DNA from 2 places in the Bradyrhizobium sp. USDA 4341 genome. Region 1 is predicted to be linked to the other one. Evidence: riboswitches for the same ligand, from Rfam matches in the RefSeq annotation. Region 1 holds a riboswitch; the other holds the start of a gene.
What was found. Region 1 has a riboswitch for glycine ahead of gcvT (glycine cleavage system aminomethyltransferase GcvT). Riboswitches for the same ligand answer to the same signal wherever they lie in the genome.
Positions count from the first base shown of each region.

Region 1 (4,205 bases):
TCGCGTTGACGTCGCGCGGGGATGGTCCGACGTGTCGGCGGACGAAATCGGTGGCGGCTTCGTTGATCGGCTTGAAGGGCGCGTTCATGGGCTAATCCTTGGGGTGATCCTCAGGCGGTGTGCGCGGCGTAGGCGACCTCGTCCATCAGGCCGCCGAGCTCGCCCTTGTCGGCAATCTTCAGCTTGAAGAACCAGGCCTTGCCGCCGGCATCCGAATTGACCAGCGCGGGCTCGGCCGCGAGCGCCTCGTTGACCTCGATCACTTCGCCGGTGATCGGCGCGTAGACGTCCGAGGCCGCCTTGACGGATTCGACGACCGCGGCGGCCTCGGCCTTCTTCAAGCTGCGGCCGACCTTGGGCAGTTCGACGAACACGACGTCGCCAAGCTGTGATTGCGCGTAATCGGTGATGCCGATCGTGGCGACGTCGCCCTCGATGCGGAGCCATTCGTGGTCGGACGTGTACAGCGTCGTCATGGGGGGCGATCCTTTGGCGTTTAGCGTTTGTAGGTGTTGGGAACGAAGGGCGTGGCGGCGACCTTGAGCGGTAGCCGTTGGCCGCGCACTTCGGCGAAAACGGTGGTGTCGAGTGCGGAAAGGGATGTTGGCAGATAGCCCATCGCAACCGGCGCATTGAGGCTCGGGCCGAAGCCGCCCGAGGTCACCTTGCCGATTGGCTCGGTCGAGGTCGGATCGGCAAATAGCACGGCGCCTTCGCGCACCGGTGCGCGGCCATCGGGCTTCAGGCCGACACGGCGGCGGGCGGCGCCCTGCGCGAATTGTGCGAGAATCTTTTCGGCGCCCGGAAAGCCGCCGGCGCGGGCGCCGCCGCTGCGGCGGACTTTCTGCACCGACCATTCCAGCGCGCCTTCGACCGGCGTCGTCGTGGTGTCGATGTCATGACCATAGAGGCAGAGCCCGGCCTCGAGCCGCAGGCTGTCGCGCGCGCCGAGCCCGATCGGCAGCAGGTCGGGATTGTCCAGCAGTGCGGTGACCAGGGCCTCCGCCTTGTCTGCGGGCGCGGAAATCTCAAAACCGTCCTCGCCGGTATAGCCGGAGCGCGAGACGAAGCAGTCGATGTCGCCAACGCGGCGCGGACCGGCGTCCATGAATTTCATCGAACTGACATCTGCACAAAGTTTCACCAGCGCCGATTCGGCCTTCGGCCCCTGCAGCGCGATCAGCGCGCGGTCGGCCAGCGACACGATCTCGCAGGCATCGGAGAGATGCGCGCGCAGATGCGCCTCGTCCTCGGCCTTGCAGGCGGCGTTGACCACCAGGAACAGGTGATCGCCGAAATTCGCCACCATCAGGTCGTCGAGCAGTCCGCCGTCGTCGTTGGTGAATTGCGCGTAGCGCTGCCGTCCCGGCGCGATGCCGACGATGTCCTGCGGCACCAGTTTTTCCAGTGCGAGCGCCGCGTCGCCGACCTTGCCGGATTTGGCCTTCAGCACGAGCTGTCCCATGTGGGACACGTCGAACAGTCCGGCTTCCTTGCGGGTGTGCAGATGCTCCTTCAGCACGCCGGCGGTGTATTGCACCGGCATGTCGTAGCCGGCGAACGGCACCATCTTGGCGCCGCGTGCCAGATGCAGCGCGTGCAGCGGGGTCTGTTTCAGCGGGGAAGTTTCGCGCGCAGACATCTCAGGGCCCTCGCGGTTCCCGCAGGGGACCTATTTCCCCTTGAGAAACCTGCAGAAAGCCCCATCTGTCGCTGTGCCTGAGAGTATTATCCCGTCGGCGGACGCATCGGGGAGAACCCCAGCGCCTCTTTCCAGATGTTAGACGTCACGCGGTCCTTTTGCCTGAGAGTTTCCGGGGCGGTTGCTCCTTCGGCGCCGGCAGTAAGGCCGGTCTCTCCCGACGTGACGGGGTAACAGGTAGGTAGAAAACACGGCGCCACCAAGACTGTCAACGCAGCTCTTGCTGCTATCCAATGGGGCTTTGTGCTGCCGCGGCAAGCCCATGATCCGCCTGCACAGTTTCTGGACACCGCAGCTGGCAATGTCTAAAAGCGTTCGGCCGGAAAATGACGCCTTTTTGCGGCTGGCCGGCCCCTTTTTTCCGATTGGATGAACATGAGCAGCGTCAACGACATCAGGTCGACATTTCTGAACTTCTTCAAGGAGAACGGCCACGAGATCGTGGCGTCGTCGCCGCTGGTTCCGCGCAACGACCCGACCCTGATGTTCACCAATGCCGGCATGGTGCAGTTCAAGAACGTCTTCACCGGCGTCGAGAAGCGCGGCTATCAGCGCGCCACGACGTCGCAGAAGTGCGTCCGCGCCGGTGGCAAGCATAACGACCTCGACAATGTCGGCTACACCGCGCGCCATCTCACTTTCTTCGAGATGCTCGGCAACTTCTCGTTCGGCGACTACTTCAAGGAGCGCGCGATCGAGCTCGCCTGGAATCTGATCACCAAGGATTTCGGGCTGAAGAAGGACAAGCTGCTCGTCACCGTCTACCACACCGACGACGAGGCGGCCGGCTACTGGAAGAAGATCGCGGGCTTCTCGGACGATCGCATCATCCGCATCGCGACCTCGGACAATTTCTGGGCGATGGGCGATACCGGCCCGTGCGGTCCGTGCTCCGAGATCTTCATCGATCGCGGCGAGCATATCTGGGGCGGACCTCCGGGCAGCCCGGAAGAGGACGGCGATCGCTTCCTCGAATTCTGGAACCTGGTGTTCATGCAGTACGAGCAGGTGACGAAGGAGGAGCGCGTGGCGCTGCCGCGTCCCTCGATCGACACCGGCATGGGACTTGAGCGCATGGCCTGCATCCTGCAGGGCGTCGAAAGCGTGTTCGAGACCGACCTGTTCCGCCATCTGATCGATGCGGCCGCTTCGGCCCTCGGCCATGGGCCGAACGCGCAGAACGTGGCGTCGTACCGGGTGATGGCCGACCATCTGCGCTCTTCGGCGTTCCTGATTGCCGACGGCGTGCTGCCGTCGAATGAGGGCCGCGGCTACGTGCTGCGCCGGATCATGCGCCGTGCGATGCGCCACGCGCAGCTCTTGGGCGCGGGCGAGCCGCTGATGCATCGCCTGGTCTGGGCGCTGGTCCGCGAGATGGGCCAGGCCTATCCGGACCTGGTGCGCGCGGAGAAGCTGATCGAGGAGACGCTGCAGCTGGAAGAGACCCGCTTCCGCAAGACGCTGGTGCGTGGCCTGTCGATCCTCGACGAGAAGAGCGCCGGCCTCAAGAACGGCGACATGTTCGACGGCGACACCGCGTTCACGCTGTACGACACCTATGGTTTCCCGCTGGACCTGACGCAGGACGCGCTGAAGTCGCGCGGCATCAGCGTCGACCAGGCCTCGTTCACCGACGCGATGAACCGTCAGCGCGAGAAGGCGCGCGCCTCCTGGGCAGGCTCTGGCGAGGCGGCGACCGAGGCCATCTGGTTCCCGCTGCGCGAGAAGCTCGGCGCAACCGAATTCCTCGGCTATGAGACCGAGAGCGCGGAAGGCGTGGTGACGGCACTGGTCAAGGACGGCGCCGAGGTCGACGGCCTCAAGGCCGGCGAGAGCGGCGCGATCGTGCTGAACCAGACGCCGTTCTATGCCGAGTCCGGCGGTCAGGTCGGCGACGTCGGCATCCTCACGGGCGAGGGCGTCAAATTCCGCGTCACCGACATGCAGAAGAAGGCCGGTGACCTGTTCGTGCATGTCGGCACGGTGGAGCAGGGCACCCTGAATGTCGGCACCGCGCTGCAGCTCGAGGTCGACCATGCCAGGCGTTCGTCGATCCGCGCCAACCACTCGGCGACGCATCTGTTGCACGAGGCGTTGCGCCAGGTGCTCGGCGATCACATCGCGCAGCGCGGCTCGCTGGTCGCGCCCGATCGCCTGCGCTTCGATTTCGTGCATCCGAAGCCGATCACGCCGGAAGAGCTCGCCCGGGTCGAGGACATCGCCAACGACGTCGTGCTGGAGAATGACGAGGTGACGACCCGCGTCATGGGCGTCGACGACGCCCGCGAGGCCGGTGCGCGCGCACTGTTCGGCGAGAAGTATGGCGACGAGGTTCGCGTCGTCTCGATGGGCAAGAGCGCCCGCGAGCACGGCCAGAACGCGCTCGGCTGGTCGGTCGAGCTCTGCGGCGGCACCCATGTTCGCCGCACCGGCGACATCGGCCTGATTTCGGTGACCAGCGAGAGCGCGGTCGCCTCCGGCGTCCGCCGCATCGAGGCGCTGA
Region 1 covers NZ_JBSSGO010000002.1:1,698,712-1,702,916, reverse strand. Annotated here, with positions in the region: gene gcvP (aminomethyl-transferring glycine dehydrogenase) at 1-88, opposite strand, end outside; gene gcvH (glycine cleavage system protein GcvH) at 111-476, opposite strand; gene gcvT (glycine cleavage system aminomethyltransferase GcvT) at 497-1,642, opposite strand; glycine riboswitch at 1,784-1,872, opposite strand; gene alaS (alanine--tRNA ligase) at 2,078-4,205, shown strand, end outside.

Region 2 (4,205 bases), 170 kb from region 1:
TCCTCGGTCACGGTCTGCAGATGGACGCGCCCGCCCGGGGCATACCCGGCGTCGCGGATGGCATCGAGCGCGAAGATCATTGCCGAGACACCGGCCTTCATATCTTGCGCGCCACGCCCGAACATCCAGCCGTCGTGCACGGCGCCCGAGAACGGCGGCTGCTCCCAAAGATCAGCGGGCCCCTCCGGCACCACGTCGATATGACCTTGCAGGATCAGGCTGCGTCCGCTGCCTTTGCTGTCGAGCGTCGCAACGACCTGCTGCGATCCGGCAAGGTCGATGCCGTCCATCGGTGCAGCCTTCGCATGACTCATCAGGTTGACGTCCGCAAGGCTGAACGTATCGACCTCGTAGCGGCGCTTTGCGAATTGCTCAGCCAGCCAAGCTTGTTGCGGCGCTTCCTGTCCGCGCAAGCTGCGGAACTGCACCATGCGCGACAGGAACGCGATCTGATCGTCGAAGTTTCGATCGACGGCCGCGCACAGCTCCGCGGCAATCTGATCCGGCTTGGTCAACGTCTCACGCGTGTCCGCCACCCCAATGCGCATTGTCCCCTCCCGCGCTGAAGCGCTTTTCCCCGATGTGACGCTAGTCCTTGTCATGCGGTGTTTCTCAGCGAATTCCGACTTGGCCACACGCAAATACGCTCATATTCTTCCTCGTCGGCTGGATAATTAGGGGAAAGCTGCGCGGGCGGTCTCGGTCGCATCGACCTGCGACGGTACCATTGAGGGCGTGTCGAGGTCGCGCCAGTCATCGATCGCGCCTGCCACCATCTGCGCCGTCGCAGCCGACAACGTCCAGCCGAGATGACCATGGCCGGTGTTGTAGAACACGCCCGGAAACCGTCCGGCGCGCACCACCGGCATCATGTTCGGCATCATCGGGCGCAGGCCGGCCCATGGCACGACGCTCGACGTGTCGATGCCGGGAAAATGCTGCCGCACCCAGTCCACCAGCGGCTGGATGCGGTCGGCGCGAATGTCGCGGTTGAAGCCGTTGAACTCGGCGGTGCCGGCGACGCGGAAGCGGTCGGCGCCGAGCCGGCTGGTGACGATCTTCGCGGCTTCATCGAGCAGGCTGACGGTTGGCGCAGCGTCCTGGCTTTGCGGCGCATCGAGCTGCACGGTGATCGAATAGCCCTTCACCGGATAGACGTTGACGCGGTCATTGAGCATGCCAGCGAAGTGGCGGCTCGCGACGCCGGCGCAAATGACGATGCCGTCCGCCTGCAACTCATGTCGCGTCGCGACGCCAGCATCGTGTGAAGCGGCTTCGTTCCAGCCGATGCGGAAACCGTCGTCGCCGCGTGCGATCGCATCGACGTCGGCTTCATGGACGAAGCTTGCGCCGCGGCGGATGCAGGCGTCGGCGAGGCCGCGCGTGAACTTGTGGATATCGCCGGTCGCGTCCGACGGCGTGAAGAATCCACCATAGCAGGTCGTCTGCAGCGCGGGTTCGATGCTGCGGATTTCGTCCGCCGTCACCGGCCGGCGGTCGAGCCCGCCTTGTTGCAGCAGCGTGTTGACGCGCAGGCCCGCCTCGAAGCCGGCCTTGTCGTGATAGACGTGCAGGATGCCGCGGCGTTCGAGATCGAAGGCGATGTTCTCGCGCTGGGCGATCGAGAACAGATGCTTGCGCGCTTCGATTGCGAGCCGCGTGGTCTCGATGGTGTTGGTGCGATAGCGGCCGATGTGGCCGACGAACTCGCCGATCCAGGAATATTTGTGCCAGCTCGGCTTCGGATTCATCAGCAGCGGCGCGTCGCTTCGAAGCATCCAGCGCAACCCCTTGAGAATGGTCGCGGCGCTGTTCCACACTTCCGCATTGCTGGCAGAAAGCTGTCCGCCGTTGGCGAACGAAGTTTCCATCGCGGCATAGCGATGCCTGTCGAGGACAGTCACCCGGTAACCGCGTTCGAGCAGGGCATAGGCCGTCGTCACGCCGGTGATGCCGGCGCCAATGATTGCGATGTGAGGCATGGTGGTCTTCAGGCTCCCGTGGGTTAGAGTCGCCGAACCACCGGTGAAACCGGCTGTTTCGACGCCCCATCTGTCACGGTACCTGAGAGCTTGATCAGCATCGGGCCTCGGCCCAATGGCAGACTATCCCCTTCGGTGGACGTCATGGCCGTTTCCATTTGGCCATGCCGTCTCTCTCCAGATCGTCCTGACGATACAGTCCTTTTGCCTGAGAGTTTCCGGGGCGGTTGCTCCGTCGGCGCCGAAGCAACAACACGAATGTTGTGGCTTCGATCTCTCCCGCATCGTCGCGTTGGACGGCCGGACCGTAGGCGAAGCCTTAAAATTGGACAAGGCTAAATTTCGGTCCGGCAGTGCCAACGTGTTGTGCAGTGCAAATCGATGTCAGTCCAGCGTCGCCAGCAGTGCCGCCATCAGGCGGCCGCGCTCGGCGAGGCTCTCGATCTCGATATGCTCGTTGAGCGTATGTGCATCGGCGCCGCGAACGCCGAGGCCGTCGAGGGTAGGGATGCCCATCGCACCGGTGAAGTTGCCGTCCGATCCGCCGCCGGCGCTGCCGTGCGGCAGGTCGAGGCCCATCGCCGCTGCAAGGCCCTTGGCCTTTTCATAGAGCGCCATGGTGCCGGCATCCGGCTCCCACACCGGGCGGGTGACGCCGCGCGTCACCTTGAAGGTGACGTCGTTGGCGGTGCCCGACAGCGCCAGCATGCGCTCGACGCCGCGGTCGAGATCGGCCTGGCGCTTGGCCATGCTGAGCGCTTCGCCGGTGCAGGTCGTTGCGACGCAATTGACCCATTGCCCGCCATGCACGATGCCGACCGAGAAGGTGCAGTCTTCGGTGGTCATGCCATCGATCGCAATGATTTGCCGGGCCATTTCGCGGATCGCGGAACGGCCGGAGGACAACGTCGCGCCGGCATGGCTCGGCTTGCCGACAGCTTCCAGATTGAAGCGCGCAATCGCGTAGCGGCCGGTGACGACGCCGTTGTTCGGCCGTCCGGGCTCCGGCACCAGCACGTATTTGTTGCGCGCGGCTTCCGCCTCGATGATGTCGCGCGTCGATGGCGTGCCGACCTCTTCATCGGGCGTGAACAGCACGGTGATCGGCAGCGGCGTCGTAAAGGACGCGCGTGCCAACTGCCGGATCGCCTCGATCGACAGATAGTTGCCGCCCTTCATGTCGAAGATACCGGGCCCGAAGCACTTGTTGCCTTCGCGCCGCCACGCCAGCTTTTCGATGGTGCCGACCGGGTGCACGGTGTCCAGATGGCCGGCGATGAGGATGCCGGGCTGGCCTTGTTTCGGATGGGGAAAACGGGCGCGGACGCAGCCGGCAAAGCCCTGGCGTCCCGCGATGCGTTCGATCGTCGCACCCATGACCGCCATCTCGCGCGCGGCGAGGTCGAGCATGCGCTCGACTGCGGCCGCATCCCATGTCGGGCTCTCGCATTCCACCCAGCTGCGCAGCCCCTGCAGCATCGCTTCGGAATCAAAAGGAAGATTGGCGGGGTTCATGTCTTTTCTCTCTTGTTGTTTGTGCGCGCCGATACGCGTTCGCGTGCCGTACGAAAAGCTCGGAAGACGAGTTTGTAAAGTCAAATGCGCTGCACCAGCGGTTCATTCGTTCGTATACGTTCGATCCTGCCGGAAACCGATTGACGCGCATTGCGCTTGATGCAAGTCTCGATTTCACAAGCCATACAGCATGTTAGTTCGCCTAAATAACGAACCGCATGCATAACGAATAAGCCGGCTTTGACCAGTTACACGTCAGGAGAAATTGCATGTTCCCTATCTCGCGTTGGAAGCACCGCACGCTAGCGGCTGCGTTGACGGCGCTCGCGCTGTCGTTCGCGCCGCAGGAATTGTCCTTTGCGCCGGAGGCCATGGCCGCGGGCAAGACCATCACCGCGGTGATGCACTCGGATCTGCGCGTCATCGATCCGATCCTGACCACGGCCTATATCACGCGAGACCATGGCTACATGGTCTACGACACGCTGGTCGCGACCGACTCCAACTTCAAGATCCAGCCGCAGATGGCGGACTGGAAGGTGTCCGACGACAAGCTCACTTACACGTTCACGCTGCGCGATGGCTTGAAGTGGCACGATGGAACGCCGGTGACCGCGGAAGACTGCGTCGCTTCGCTGAAGCGCTGGGCCAAGGTCGACGGCATGGGCCAGAAGCTGATGGACTTCACGGCGAGCTTAGAGGCCACCG
Region 2 covers NZ_JBSSGO010000002.1:1,524,443-1,528,647, reverse strand. Annotated here, with positions in the region: gene ACVIGB_RS13240 (ArgE/DapE family deacylase) at 1-548, opposite strand, end outside; gene ACVIGB_RS13235 (D-amino acid dehydrogenase) at 675-1,982, opposite strand; glycine riboswitch at 2,051-2,165, opposite strand; glycine riboswitch at 2,169-2,274, opposite strand; gene ACVIGB_RS13230 (M20/M25/M40 family metallo-hydrolase) at 2,367-3,497, opposite strand; gene ACVIGB_RS13225 (ABC transporter substrate-binding protein) at 3,767-4,205, shown strand, end outside.
Region 2: linked by a shared signal. The riboswitch ahead of ACVIGB_RS13235 (D-amino acid dehydrogenase) and the one ahead of gcvT (glycine cleavage system aminomethyltransferase GcvT) in region 1 are both predicted to bind glycine.